2 regions of the Paenibacillus sp. NPDC056579 genome follow, and region 2 is predicted to be linked to the other one. Evidence: riboswitches for the same ligand, from Rfam matches in the RefSeq annotation. Region 2 holds a riboswitch; the other holds the start of a gene.

Evidence for each region. A riboswitch is a leader RNA that binds a small molecule or an ion and turns the genes downstream of it on or off. The one in region 2 is predicted to bind cobalamin.
Region 1: linked by a shared signal. The riboswitch ahead of ACFQ88_RS21870 ((2Fe-2S) ferredoxin domain-containing protein) and the one ahead of ACFQ88_RS07960 (ABC transporter substrate-binding protein) in region 2 are both predicted to bind cobalamin.

Annotation. Positions count from the first base shown of each region.
Region 1 covers NZ_JBHTVD010000005.1:479,442-486,640, forward strand. The annotation lists gene ACFQ88_RS21850 (ParM/StbA family protein) at 1-523, opposite strand, end outside; gene ACFQ88_RS21855 (M23 family metallopeptidase) at 721-1,683, shown strand; gene ACFQ88_RS21860 (bactofilin family protein) at 1,717-2,160, shown strand; gene ACFQ88_RS21865 (DUF1540 domain-containing protein) at 2,317-2,472, opposite strand; cobalamin riboswitch at 2,743-2,944, shown strand; gene ACFQ88_RS21870 ((2Fe-2S) ferredoxin domain-containing protein) at 3,113-3,505, shown strand; gene ACFQ88_RS21875 (ABC transporter substrate-binding protein) at 3,550-5,148, shown strand; gene nikB (nickel ABC transporter permease) at 5,151-6,092, shown strand; gene ACFQ88_RS21885 (ABC transporter permease) at 6,089-7,036, shown strand; gene ACFQ88_RS21890 (ABC transporter ATP-binding protein) at 7,080-7,199, shown strand, end outside.
Region 2 covers NZ_JBHTVD010000002.1:86,452-93,650, forward strand. The annotation lists gene ACFQ88_RS07945 (aminotransferase class I/II-fold pyridoxal phosphate-dependent enzyme) at 1-1,027, shown strand, start outside; gene ACFQ88_RS07950 (aspartyl-phosphate phosphatase Spo0E family protein) at 1,155-1,421, shown strand; gene ACFQ88_RS07955 (hypothetical protein) at 1,581-2,117, shown strand; cobalamin riboswitch at 2,172-2,370, shown strand; gene ACFQ88_RS07960 (ABC transporter substrate-binding protein) at 2,590-3,624, shown strand; gene ACFQ88_RS07965 (FecCD family ABC transporter permease) at 3,626-4,663, shown strand; gene ACFQ88_RS07970 (ABC transporter ATP-binding protein) at 4,733-5,575, shown strand; gene cobT (nicotinate-nucleotide--dimethylbenzimidazole phosphoribosyltransferase) at 5,568-6,629, shown strand; gene cobU (bifunctional adenosylcobinamide kinase/adenosylcobinamide-phosphate guanylyltransferase) at 6,649-7,199, shown strand, end outside.

The DNA.
Region 1 (7,199 bases), on a different contig from region 2:
TGGAGACGACGGCTTTACGGATCGATACTTTGATCTTGCGGTTTTTGAGGTGAGGCGTAGACAGAAACGTGACCTCATGCTCCCCGACCAGACGGTCCTCGAACTGTTTGTGATAATACGAATAAGTGCGTACCGGAAGCCCGGTCCCTATTACATACTCCACTTCCTCGGTATTGCCGAAGCCGGTGCTCGCTACCGATTGGCTTGCTATGCCTGCGTAAGCCAGTGCGGTGATTGCGACGATCAGCGACTGATCCGACACCGCTTTGTTATCCGTCTCCTCGAGCTCTACGCTATCCTCGTTCTCCATGGCTAGAAGGCCGACGAAGTACCTTTGATTGTTTCTTGACAAACGTGGGCTGTGCACTACGACATCAAGCGCCTTCAGAGGAGAATCCTCCTCCTGCAAAATATGTCTTTCATACCCGGGTGCAACAATGTTGGGGATCATTAACGGATCGCGAACCCCGTCCAGGACTACCTTGATGCTATCGTTGCCGATATCGATTCCGGCCAAGATCATGTATGAATTTCCCTCCAGTCAGCTCCAATAAATTACTTTGGTACTATGATTCGATTTAATTCAACAAAATCCCTTCGTACTTTAGAACTATTTTCCACTATTTATGAAAACATCGGCAGGTTTTTTCCCGGGATGCGACGAATAAGATCGTATTCTATCGAATAATGTTAATTTGTGCCAAGCTTAAAGGAGCTAACATGAAGGTCAAACGGATCAATAAACGGTTTACATTCGTCATTATTCCCGATGCCAACAGCGCGGTCCGGCGATTTGAAGTACCAAAGGCGCTCCTTTATTGTGCCGGAGCAGGACTAATTGCCTTGTTGTCGGTTACGCTGGTCCTGTATGTGAACCATGCGAGGACATCATGGGTCACGGCGGACTTGCAGAGCCGCATCGTCAGTCAAGAGGCTGTGTACAGCACCACGGTCCAGGAGAAGAACGATACGATCGAACAGCTGCAAAACGAGCTGATCCAATTATCCCAGCAAACGGTGGAGATGAAGGGGAGAATCGACGATATCCGCAAGCTGGAGGACGAAGTTCGTACGATCACGGGCGCGGCCAAATCAACCGCATCTGCCGCATCCTCCTCCGTAGATTCTAACGCGATGGGCGGCTCCAACCGTCCTGTCACCGACGAAGAGATCAAGACGCTGCTCGAGCAGACGAAACAGCACCTGAGCTCCATGAACCAAGAAGTGGCAGAGCTTCAAGGCAGCATTACCGATACGAAGGCAAAGGCCGTTCAGGCGCAGGAGCTGCTCCGTATTACGCCGAATATTTGGCCCGTGGACAGCAGGAATATTACATCCGGCTTCGGGATTCGCAAGGATCCGTTTACGTACAGACCAAGCTTCCATAGCGGTTATGACATTGCTGCACCGATGAATACTCCCGTACGGGTTACGGCAGACGGGATTGTCAGTTCTACAGGCAGCGATTCCTCGCATGGAAACAACATTGTGGTTACTCATTCAAAAGGACTGCAAACGTGGTACATGCATCTAAATAAAATCAACGTCAAGCAGGGCGAACGAGTGCAAAAAGGCGATGTGATCGGCCTGGTAGGATCAACCGGAAGAAGCACCGGGGCCCACCTGCATTATGAGGTGCTGAAGAACGGCCAGAGCACGGATCCTAAACCTTATTTGAACTAGAATGACCATACTAATTAGAAATGAGGCGAAATGATGTTTAAAAGCAAAAAAATCGGGCGGGATATTCAAGCGACCGATACTTTGATCGGAGAGGGTACCTTGTTTGAAGGACGCATCAAATCCGAAGCCAGTATCCGAATCGAAGGGCATATTACCGGAGACGTAGATTGCGCGGGAGATGTGACGATCGGCGAGCATGGCGTGGTCAAATCGAACGTTATCGCGAGAAACGTGATTTTGGCGGGAACCGTCAACGGAAATGTGCTGTGCAAGGGCAAGCTGACGATCCGGTCAACGGGCAAGCTGTATGGCAATACGACGGCGCAATCGCTTATCATCGACGAAGGCGGCGTATTCCAGGGCACGAGCAAAATGGACAACGGCGCAGGAGCGCCGCCGGAGAAGCAGGATAAGGAGCCGATGCCGTCGAACCCGTTCCAAACGAATTATGGCGGCGGCAATATGGCTACGATGTAGTTAGGGCTGAGCGGGAATTTTCTTGCGATAACCTTTTTGGGCAGGAAATCGATAATTGATAATAATTATCATTATTATTGGCAATACTGTTTAACGAGCAAAGAAAAAGACAACCTATGGATCGATAGGCTGTCTTCTGCGAGGGAAAAGAAAAATTTAAATTTTCGATTCGAACGTCTTGCAGTCCGTTTCTTCGGAATTGTTTGCTTTGTTGCCGCGTTGGCTGACAACATAAATCGAAGAAGCGTTGCATTGGTTTCCTGCAGCCCAGTACTTACAGGAGTTCACTTCACACAATACGTCTCTTGCCATAGGTCTCACCCCCCTCCTGTCTAGGATGGGCAAATCGCATAGCTTTTTATACCCGGGTCCGGCCATACAGGTCGGGCTTTTTTTGCATAGGAAAGTTTAGGCCCGGCAAAGCGTACAGGTTATTCTCGGGTGGTTTTCAAATGGACTGGAAACCCGAAGGTTGACAATGGAAGAATAAATCGTTATTGTTTAATTGTAATAATTACTATTAAAAGGAATGAAGTTGTACAAAAAATGAATAATCGTGTATGATCAGTGTTGTTTGATGACAACTAAATGATGGGAACAGGTGCTTCAGCTGTTAGCTGAAGCTTAATAGGGAAGTTCGGTGTAAAGCCGACGCGGTCCCGCCACTGTAACGGAGTAGTCACGGCACTCTATGCCACTGATCTTTGAACGGTTCAAAGATCGGGAAGGCCGCCAATGACGAAGATCCCGGAGCCAGGAGACCTGCCTGTTCTGACAGCACTGATTCGAACCTACGGAAGATAGGGAGGTGTTAAGGACGGCCATCGTCTATTTATTTTATGGATTATATGGGGCGCCTTTACCTTATTTTGTGCTGGGTAAAGACGCCTTTTTTGCGTTACATCCCGGCTGGAGCAAAGGCTTGAAGCCAAGAAGAAAGGGAGTGGCAAGATTGGCGACATGGGATTTATCGAAGACAAGCCATCATGTACTGATTTGTAACGGAGGCAGCTGTACCCGAAAGGAGGCCGATGAGGTGACTCTGGCCATTCGTAATGAAATTGCTGCCTGGGGAGCCGACGATTCGATTCATACTACACGAACCCGGTGCAATGGCCGATGCGAGGACGCTTGCGTCGTCACGGTGTATCCGCAAGGGGTCTGGTATAAATCGATAACTCCCGATTTGGGCAGACGAATAGTCCGTGAGCATTTGCTTCAAGGACATGTACTGGAGGAGCATCTGGTATATACGTACGATAAGGTCTTTGTTGCAACCGGTCTCGGTGCTGCTGGAACGACCCGGGAGGAAGCGGCCAGGAAGAAACAAGACAATGCAGTTTAACCGGTTCATTCATTTTTATTTATACATAGAGAGAAGGGTCATACATGAACATGAACAGAAGAATACACAAAATGCCTTATATGGCTGCCGCAATCATATTATGCTTTTTATTAGTTTTGATCGGATGCAGTACGGCGAATCCTGCTTCCAGGCCGGCGAATCAGACAGGCACGGCCATCGCCAATCCGGAGGAAGTCGTCCTTGCCGCTCCGCGGGATTTGGCGCCGGGACCTCAAGACGCTTATTACACAAGCACGATTCTATACGTATGGGAACCGCTGGTCACCTCGGCAGAAGACGGTCAGCCGGCTCCGAAGCTGGCCAAATCGTGGACGATGTCCCCGGACGGCAAGGAGTGGACGTTCAAGCTGCAGGATAACGTGAAATTCCATGACGGCCAGCCGTTGAACGCAGATGCCGTAATTGCTAATTTCAACCGGTACAAGCAGGTTAGCCCGAAAAGCTCCCCGTTCTATACGCTGGATATCAAAAGCGCTTATCCAGGGTTAAAGGAAGCGGCGAAGGTTGACGAGATGACCTTCAAGCTCGTCTTCGATAACCCGCAGCCTGCTTTGCTGTACTCGATGGTCAACTTCGCAAGCCCGATATACAGCCCGTTGAACTTCAATGAAAAAGGCGATTTCAACGGTCTGCCGCAAGGAACCGGACCGTTCAAGCTGATCGAGCATCAGAAGGATCAGTATGCGCTGCTGGAAGCTTTTGATGGCTACTATGGCGAGAAAGCCAAAACAAAAAAGATCCGCGTGCGCGTCATCCCCGATCCGGACACGAGACTGGCCGCTTTGAAGTCCGGCGAAATTATGGGCGTCATGGATTTGGGGGCGCTCCCTCCGGCATTGGCCAAGGAGCTGGTGAAGGATAACCGGTTTGAGGTGTCGGTGACCAAATCGACGATCTCCCATTACATTCACCCGAACGGCAAGCGTGCGCCGTTTGACAATCCTGCCATGCGTCAGGCGGTCAGCATGATTATCGATCGTCAGCAGCTGGTGAAGGAGCTTTATTTGGGCTACCCGACGGAAACGGTCAACATCTTGAACGCGACGTCTCCTTTTTATAAGGAGATCAAAACGGTCACGAATGCGACCGAGGCCAAACGGCTGGCGGCGGAAGCGACCGGAGGCAAGACGCAGAAGATCGATCTCATCGTGCCGACCTACGGGTTGGACCGGTACCCTTACAAAGCGCAGGCCGAGCTGCTGCAGTCGGTGCTCAAAGAGCTGAACCTGGATGTGCAAATCAAAATATTGGATGGCGCAGCATTCAAGGAGGCGCAGGCCAAAGGGGAGTATGATCTGGCGCTGGCAACGCAAGGGCTGCCGAACGCCGATCCGTTCACGCTGTTTACGAATTATTTGTCGAGCGGCGGTTCAAGCAATAAAAGCTACAGCCTCGGCTACAAAAGCGAGCGCATCGATCAGCTGCTGAATCAGGCGAAAACAACGCTAAGCATGGACGACCGGAAAGTGATCTATAACGAAATTCAGACGATTGCGGCTCAAGACCTGCCGACGATTCCTCTGTTCAATGATGCGAATCTGATTGCGTATAACAAGAAAATCAAGGGCTATCAAGCGACGATCTACGGAACGACGCTGTCTAAGCTGGAATGGACTGAGTAGCCATGAAATATCTCCTTCGCAGATGGGTGGCCGCCATTCCCGTTCTGATCGGCGTCTCGCTCATAGCGTTTGCTCTCAGCGTCTTGTCGCCCGGTGATCCGGCCGTCGAGGCGTTGAGCCAGAGCGGAGTCAGGGAGCCTACGGAGCAGGAAATTGCCTCTATGCGGGAGCAGCTGGGGCTGAACGCGCCGTACGCCGTTCAGTACGGACGATGGTTAGCGAATGCGGTTCAGGGCGATCTCGGCACCTCTTACATGACGAAGGAGCCGGTTAGCGCCGAGCTGCTCCGCCGGCTGCCTGTAACGCTGAGCGTATCCTTAATGGCGGTGCTGTTTGCGGCCGGGACCGGGATTCCGCTCGGCATCCTGATGGCGCTTCGCAAAAACAGCTTAATCGACCACGCAGGCCGGGCGATCGGCCTTCTGTTTCTGTCGATTCCCGGATTCTGGCTGGCGATTCTGCTGATTACGCTGCTCTCGGAGAAGCTGCAGCTGCTGCCGACCAGCGGTTACGGGACATGGAGGCATATCGTGATGCCGGCTATCGTGCTTGCCGCCGGGACCGGCGCCGTGCTGATGCGGCTTACCAGGGCGGCTCTGCTGGAAGTATGGGGGCAGCATTACATCGTGACGGCCAAAGCCAAAGGACTGCACGACGTGCGGATTATGCTTCGTCACGGGCTGCGCAATGCGCTGATTCCTATCGTGACGGTGCTAGGCACGTATTTCGGGGCTATCCTGGGCGGCTCCGTTATCGTGGAAGTTATCTTCGCGCTTCCGGGGATCGGAAGATTCGCGGTGGAAGGAATCTACCGCAGAGATTACCCCGTCATCCAAGGATATGTCGTGTTCACGGGGCTGGTCTACATATTGTTCAACCTGCTGGTGGACTTGTCCTATATCGTCATCCATCCGCAGATGAGATTGGGGGCGAGAATGCGATGAAACGAAACGAGCTTCCGCAGACAGGGGCGGAGACGGCGGCATCTTCCGGCATATCCGCTTCGGCTCTTCCAGCAGCGATTGGCCGTAAGGGTCAAGGAAAGCGGATGAAGCGGGCATTCTTCACCTATTCCAATACGATAGCGTTAACCGTATTGTCCTTGATCGTGCTTTGCAGCCTCGCTTCCCCGTGGCTATCTCCTTACGATCCGATTCATATCGAAATGTCGAATCGGCTGGCCCCCATCTCAAGCGAGCATTTGTTAGGGACGGATACGCTCGGGAGGGACGTATTCAGCCGCCTGCTGCACGGCGGGCGTATTACGATCGTGCTGGCACTCGCCGTAACGGCGGCCACGCTGCTGATAGGTCTTATCATCGGAACGATCTCCGGCTATTTCGGCGGCTGGGTGGATGATGCGATCCAAGGAATCATTCAAATCTTTCAAGGCTTGCCCGGACTCAGCCTGATGATTGCGATAGCGGGCACGCTGGGGCCAGGCGTGAAGAGCATTTTTATCGCGCTGGTGCTGACCTCGTGGGCCGATTTCTCCCGTGTCGTCCGCGGCGAAGCAATGAAGCTGAGGGAGGAAGCGTATATCGAAGGGATTCGCGTACTCGGGGCGGGACACGGTTATATCGTAGCGCGCCATATCGTCCCGAACATGCTCGGACCGCTCATCGTTCTGTTCACCGTCCGCGTAGGACGGGTAATGTTATCCGTTGCCTCGCTCAGCTTCCTCGGTCTTGGGCTGCAGCCCCCGGCCCCGGATTGGGGCGTAATGATCAACGATGCGAGGCCTTACTTCCGCAGCTATTTCCATCTTATCGCCGCTCCCGGCCTTTGTATTGCCGCCGTTTCGTTATGCGTCAATTGGCTGGGGGACGGTTTGAGGGATTGGCTCGATACGAAAGAGTCCAAACCGGAATCGCTGCTGAGGTTATAGAGAATAAGGAGGGATTGTTATCGAATCGGAAGTGCTGCTGGAGATGCGCGATGTCCGTGCAGGCTTCCCTGCTGCGGACGGGATCGCAGAAGCGGTCAAAGGAGTCACGATGCAGCTCCGGCGTGGCGAAATTCTGGGCCTGATCGGGGAGACGGGAAGCGGC
Region 2 (7,199 bases):
GCATGTGCGTGAAGCTTGTGTGTATTCGTTGGAGCGCGGCAATACGAAGTATACGCCCAATGCAGGCATGCCCGAGCTGAGGGAAGCTATCGCCGAGTATTTGTACGATTCGTTCCATACGCCGTATGAGCCGGCAGATGAAATTCTCGTTACGGTTGGCGGCAGTGAAGCCATTGACTTGGCATTGCGGGCTTTGATCGTGCCAGGAGATGAAGTGCTCGTGCCGGAGCCGTGCTACATATCCTATTCACCGATTACACGGATCGGCGGAGGGATTCCGGTAGGCATTGAAACGTTCGCCAAGGATAACTTCAAGCTGACGCCGGAAGCGTTAAAAGCGAGCATCACACCGAAATCGAAGGTGCTGATCCTCTGTTATCCAAGCAATCCGACCGGTGGCATCATGACCTACGAGGATTGGCTGCCGATCGCCAAAATCGTCGAAGAGCACGATTTGATTGTTATTTCCGACGAGATTTATGCCGAGCTGACCTATGAGCAAAAGCACGTGAGCTTCGCATCGATTCCGGGAATGCGCGACCGGACGATTCTCGTCAGCGGCTTTTCCAAGGCGTTCGCCATGACGGGCTGGAGAATGGGCTATGCCTGCGGTCATAAGGATTTGATTTCGGCGATGCTCAAAATTCACCAGTATACGGTAATGTGTGCTCCGGCGATGGGTCAGGTGGCAGCTCTGGAAGCGTTGAAGAACGGGATGGAAGAAAAGGACCGCATGGTAGAGTCTTATAATCAGCGGCGCCGTCTGGTTGTGCAGGGCTTCCGTGAGATCGGTCTGGAGTGTCATGAGCCGCAAGGCGCATTTTATGCATTCCCTTCCATTGCGTCTACAGGCCTAAGCTCGGAGGATTTTGCCCAGCGTCTGTTGCATGAAGCGAAGGTTGCAGCCGTGCCCGGGCACGTGTTCGGACTGGGCGGGGAGGGCTTTGTACGCTGTTCTTACGCTACTTCGGTCAACCAGCTGCTCGAAGCAATTGACAGAATAGGTAATTTTATCCGTAAATTATAGTTTCGACAAAAGTAGTCATTTCCAACCTCGTGAAAAACTGGTATCTTTAATAGTATAGAAGTTTCATGCCATTATTCTCGTATGAGACTTCTGAGTCTAAAGATATGCTTTTGAAGGGGGGATGAAAATGGCTTTTCCTGAATATCGGCTTAGGCAGTATATGGATATTAGCTGGATTCGAGAGAAAGATGATCGAGCCAAGTGGATTTTTGGAAAAAAGAAACAGTCTTCATCTGCCTTATCTTTAGAAGAAGAAATTTATAATCTGCGTTTGGAGCTGGAGCAGCTTGTTCAGCGCGAGAAAAGTCTGACTTCTCCGAACGTCGTAGAGATCAGCATGATGCTGGATAAAAAAATCAATGAATATATGAATCAATACAAGAGGAACCGGTGAGGTTCCTTTTTCGTTGCTGACGAAACGGTAAGGCGAAAGCGATTTGTGCAACACATATTCCCTTCTTATCTTTTTTGATACAACCTCGACTTTTATGATATGATGAGGGCTAGAAATAGAGAGGAATTCTCGCGTAAAGATTGCATAAGGAGAGGGATCATGAGAGGCAAAATCATGCTTATGCTGATGCTGCTGGCAGTGCTTGCCGGCTGCGGCGGAGGGCCGAAGGCCGACGTACCGATGTTTATGATGGGGTCCAATGGCATTCCTGCCGAGGTGGGAGACAAGCTGCAGGCGGCATTGCAGACGAAAGTCGGAACGGCGCCGACCGTTAGCATCGTGACGACACCGATTTTTTCTATGGAGAAATTAATAGTGGAAATCGCTGCGGGGGAGAACGGCATCATTGTCGTACCTACGGAGCAATTCAAGCAAATCGGCCAGCAGGGCGGCTATGTCAGTCTGGATAATGTGGCGAAGCAGGAGGATTTCCCTGACGGTGTGCTGGAATTGCCGGTAGACACCAAAGACGGGGCTGCGAAAAAAGAAAAGCATCTGTACGGGATTCCTTTGGAGCAGTCCAAATGGTTCACGGAGCTGAAGCTGAACGGCAAGGATTTGGTAGCTTTCGTCCCGGCCAATGCCAAAAATCAGGATAAAGTGATGCAAGTGATGAAGATCATCGCTCAAAAATAGGCAAGCGACATACAACAGTGATAGTTCAAGGTGCTACCAGGTATCGGATTCATAATTTCATAGATTCGAAGAGGTGCCTGCGAGCAGGAAGCTTGCTTGCGGGTTAAAAGGGAAGCCGGTGACAATCCGGCACGGTCCCGCCACTGTATTTGGAGTGACCCTCATGAAGCCACTGTACCCTGTCACGGGAATGGGAAGGCGAGGCGTCGCAAGATCCATAAGTCAGGAAACCTGCCTCGTTCGAATACCGACCGACCTTTTCGAGGAAAAAAGGAGCGTCACGCACAAACGGTTCTCGGTTGAGAGCCTGATTGCCGTTTGATAAGCCGTAAGCCCTCTGATTCCTTTTCCACAAATGAATCAGAGGGATTTTTTTGCTGCTTTCCAAGCCGGTTTCCGGTTTTTAGTTAATAGCAATACAATTGATAAGATTCCGGGGTCATCTCGGAAGAGAAAAGGGAGTTATATGGATATGACAAGCAATCATTCACGTAAAAGCACGAAAAAATGGCTGGCCGCCGTACTGGGCCTTGCGCTGGTATTCAGCGCCGCCGGCTGTGCGCCGAAGCAACCGCAGCAAACACAGCCTCCGGCAACCGGCAATTTGGTTGATCCTCCCAAGGCGGGCGGGAATCAAACCGGTCAGCCGGCCGCTCAAGCCAAAGCGACGGTATATCCGATCAAGGTGAAAGATGCGACAGGCAAAGAGTTTACCTTCGAGAAAGCGCCGTTCCGTATCGTATCGGTATCCCCGAGCGAGACGGAGACGCTGTTCGCTCTGGGCTTGGGAGATAAAGTGGTCGGGGTATCCGATTTCTGCGATTATCCGGCGGAAGCGAAGTCGAAGCCGAAGATGGGCAGCATCGTGAAGCCGAATGAAGAGGCACTGATCGGTGCTAATGCCGATGTCGTACTGACGGGCGTATCGATGAAGGTTCCTGTCGTGGAGCAGCTGAGAGGCTTGAAGGTCAACATGTTCAAGGTGGAGCCGAAGACGATCGACGACGTAATGAACAATATTATTATGTTCGGCCAAATCTTCGATAAGCAGGAGCAGGCGGAGAAGCTCGTCGCTTCGATGAAAGCGGATCGTCAGAAGGTGACGGATGCCGTGAAGGATTTGAAGCCGGAGCAGAAGAAAAAGGTGTTTATCGAGTTCTCTCCGGGCTGGACGGTAGGAAAAGGCGAGTTCATGGATGAGCTGATCACTCTGTCCGGCGGCATTAACGTATCTTCCAACGTTACGGGTTATGCCAAGCTTAACGAGGAAAAAGTGATTGCGGACAACCCGCAGGTCATTTTGTACCCGAAAAACCTGATCGACGAGCAATCGAAAAAATCGATGGATCAAATTATTAAGGAGCGCAGCAGCTGGGCTTCGATCGACGCCGTCAAAAACAACAAGCTGTCCGGGGTGGACAAGGACACGATCAGCCGTCCGGGGCCGCGCATTACGGCAGGTCTGCTGGAGGTTGCCAAGGGCATCTATCCGGAATTGGTGAAATAGGATGAAACGGAGGCTAACCGTTTGGGGAGGAGCGGGGATTCTGCTCCTTCTTCTTTCCGTGACGATCAGCTTGTCGATCGGTACGGTTCATGTGCCCATTGTGCACGTGTGGAAAATATTGCTGCATCACGTGCCGTGGATCGGCACATCCGTGCAGCCGGACTGGCAGCCGGCCTCCGAGCAGATCATCTGGCGCGTCCGATTCCCGCGCGTGCTGTTAGGGCTGCTCGTCGGAGCCTCGCTCGGCATTGCGGGAGCCGCCTTCCAAGGAGTGCTGCGCAATCCGCTGGCCGACCCGTATACGCTCGGCGTTTCCTCGGGCGCTTCGGTCGGCGCGTCCTTTCTCATTTTGTTCGGTTTGCAGTTTGCGCTGCTGGGCATCTGGACGGTACCGGTAGTGGCGTTTTTCACAGGCGTCCTGTCGCTGGTGACTGTACTCTTGCTGGCCAGGACCGACGGAAAGCTGCGCATGGAGGCGTTAATTTTGTCCGGCGTCGTCATGCAGGCATTTCTCGGCGCCTTCGTGTCGCTGATGGTGACCATGTCGAAGCAGGTCATTAATGAAATCGTGTTCTGGTTAATGGGCAGCCTCGCGCTTCGGGGGTGGTCGTTCTCGCTCGTACTGCTGCCTTATTTGGCAGCAGGCGCGCTGATTTTGCTCGGATATGGCCGAGCTATGAATTTGCTTGCGCTTGGGGAGCAGCAGGCGGCCTACCTGGGCATCCGTGTCGAGAGGACGAAGGTGGTTGTGCTCACATGCGCAACGCTGGTTACTGCGGCAGCCGTGTCCGTATCGGGCGTCGTAGGCTTCGTAGGACTGATCGTCCCGCATTTGCTGCGACTGCTGGTCGGGCCGGATTACCGGCTGCTGCTTCCTTTATCGATCATTGGCGGCGCTTTCTACGTATTGTGGGCGGATACGCTGGCCCGAACGCTGCTTAGTCCGACGGAAATTCCTTTAGGGGTAGTGACGGCTTTTATGGGGGCGCCGTTTTTTGCTTATTTGCTGAAAAGAAACAAGCGGATATCCGGAGGCTAGTCGATCGGATATCGCTGACGGAGCTCGCAGCTCTGCGCTGCGACTGATAAGTGAAGGGGGGCGTAAGGGATGCCGAACGAGATCATCGAGGCAGACGATGCCGGTCTTGCCTATAACGGGCAGACCGTATTGAAGCAAATCCGGTTCTCCGTACAGCAGGGGGAATGCTTCGGCATCATTGGGCCTAACGGCAGCGGCAAATCGACGCTGCTCAAGCTCATTGCCGGCATCGAGAAGCCGGCATCCGGCCAAGTGCTGCTGGAGGGCAAGCAGGCGCATCTGTATCCGCGCAAGCAGCTCGCGCAATGGGCCGCCGTGCTGCAGCAGGATGCGCTGCCGCCCCTTGGCTTCACGGTGCGGGAGATTATCGGGATGGGACGGTACCCGTTCCAAAATTGGCTTGGCGACGAGAAGGGAGCTTACGATGCGGAGCAGCTGATCGACGGCATCGTCGAGCGGCTGCAGCTGCAGGAGCTTCAGCACCGCAGCATCGACCGGCTGAGCGGCGGTGAGCGGCAGCGTGTGGCGCTTGGCAAGGTCATGGCGCAGCAGCCGCGGCTTTTGCTGCTGGATGAGCCTACCACTTACCTGGATATCGGATACCAGGTGCAGATGATGGAATGGATCCGGTCGTGGCAGCAGGAATCCGGGTTGACGGTGGTAGCCGTCCTTCATGAGCTGAATTTGGCGTCGCAATATTGCGACCGGCTGATGATGCTGCAGGAAGGGCTGATCGTCGGCATCGGGAGACCGGAGGAAGTGATCCGCAGCGAGCTGCTGGAGCAGGTGTATCGGACTCAGCCGATCGTGCTTAAGCATCCGGTATCGGGTGTACCGCAAATATTGCTGCAGAGCGCCGCAGAGGGCGCTGTGTCTAATAAAGCTAGGGAGAGGAGTCATACGGATGTCTAAAGCGTCATTGTATCAGCTTGCGGCCGAAATAGGGCCGCTGCATTCATCAGCCATCGAGGCGGCGGGCCGTCACCTCGATCAATTGACCAAGCCGCCGGGGAGCCTCGGCAGGCTGGAGGAGGTAGCCCGGCAGCTGGCGGGCATTACAGGAGAGACCGTACCGTCCTTAGGGAAAAAGGCGGTTATCGTCATGGCAGGCGACCATGGAGTGTGCGAGGAAGGTGTGAGCGCATTTCCGGCGGAAGTAACGCCGCAGATGGTGCTTAACTTCCTGAACGGCGGAGCGGCCGTCAATGTATTGTCGCGGCATGCCGGAGCGGATGTCGTATGTGTCGACATCGGCGTTAATGCCGAGCTGGATCATCCGCAGCTCTATTCGCGCAAAGTGCGCAAGGGGACGCGTAACATGGCGAAGGAAGCGGCGATGACGGAGGAAGAGGCTCTGCAGGCGATTCAAGTCGGCATCGATCTCGTCAAAGAGCTCGTCGACGACGGCTATTCACTGTTCGCTACAGGCGAGATGGGGATAGGCAATACTACGGCGAGCTCCGCTCTGTTAGCCGTGCTTACAGGCACGGACATCGGGACTGCGGTCGGCCGGGGGACGGGCATCAACGATGAGAAGCTGCTTCATAAGCAAGCGGTCATTGAGCGCGCGATTAAGCTGAATCAGCCCGATGCGGACGATCCGATCGATGTGTTAGCCAAACTGGGGGGGGTGGAGATTGCCGGTCTCACCGGCGTCATTCTGGGGGCTGCGCTGCATCGCCGCCCTATCGTCATCGACGGCTTCATATCGTCGGCTGCGGCTCTGATTGCCAGCCGAATCGCTCCGCAGAGCGTATCGTATATGATCGCCTCGCATTTGTCGCAGGAAACGGGGCATGCGCGCCTGCTGGAAGCTGTAGGCTTGTCGCCGATGCTGCATATGGATATGCGGCTCGGAGAAGGGACCGGAGCCGTACTGGCTTTCCCGCTCATTGAAGCATCGGTGAAGGTGATGAAGGAGATGGCTTCGTTCGCTTCGGCGGGGATATCCTCATCCGATCAATAAGTGAGAAGGAGGAGGACTTATGCTCGTTTTGGTAACGGGAGGAGCGCGCAGCGGCAAGAGCTCTTTTGCCGAGGCATACGCTTCGAGTTTAGCCGGGGAGGGCGTTTACATCGCCACGGCCCAGGCGTATGATGAGGAAATGAAGGATCGGATCGCATTGCACAGACAGCAGCGGGATGAAGCCGGCTACCGGTGGACCACCGTGGAGCAGCCGTATGAGCTTGCGGGGGCTCTGATGCAATGGGCGTTGAATACGGAAACAGGGGCAGAAAAAGCTGCCGGCAGCCCGAAGGCTCCGGTAGTTCTGATCGATTGTCTCACCTTATGGCTGTCCAACTGGCTGCTCCGTTATGAGCAGGAGCCGGATGCGGAACAGCGTGTGAAGGGAGAGCTGGATCAGCTGGTTGCCGCCTGCCGGCGTTTCGCCGATAGTGGCCGTAATCTCGTATTGGTTACCAATGAAGTCGGGTACGGTCTTGTGCCCGAGTACAAGCTGGGCCGGCAATTTCGCGATTTGTCGGGCATCATGAACCAGCGGCTGGCTCGCGAGGCGGAGCAAGTATTCCTTGT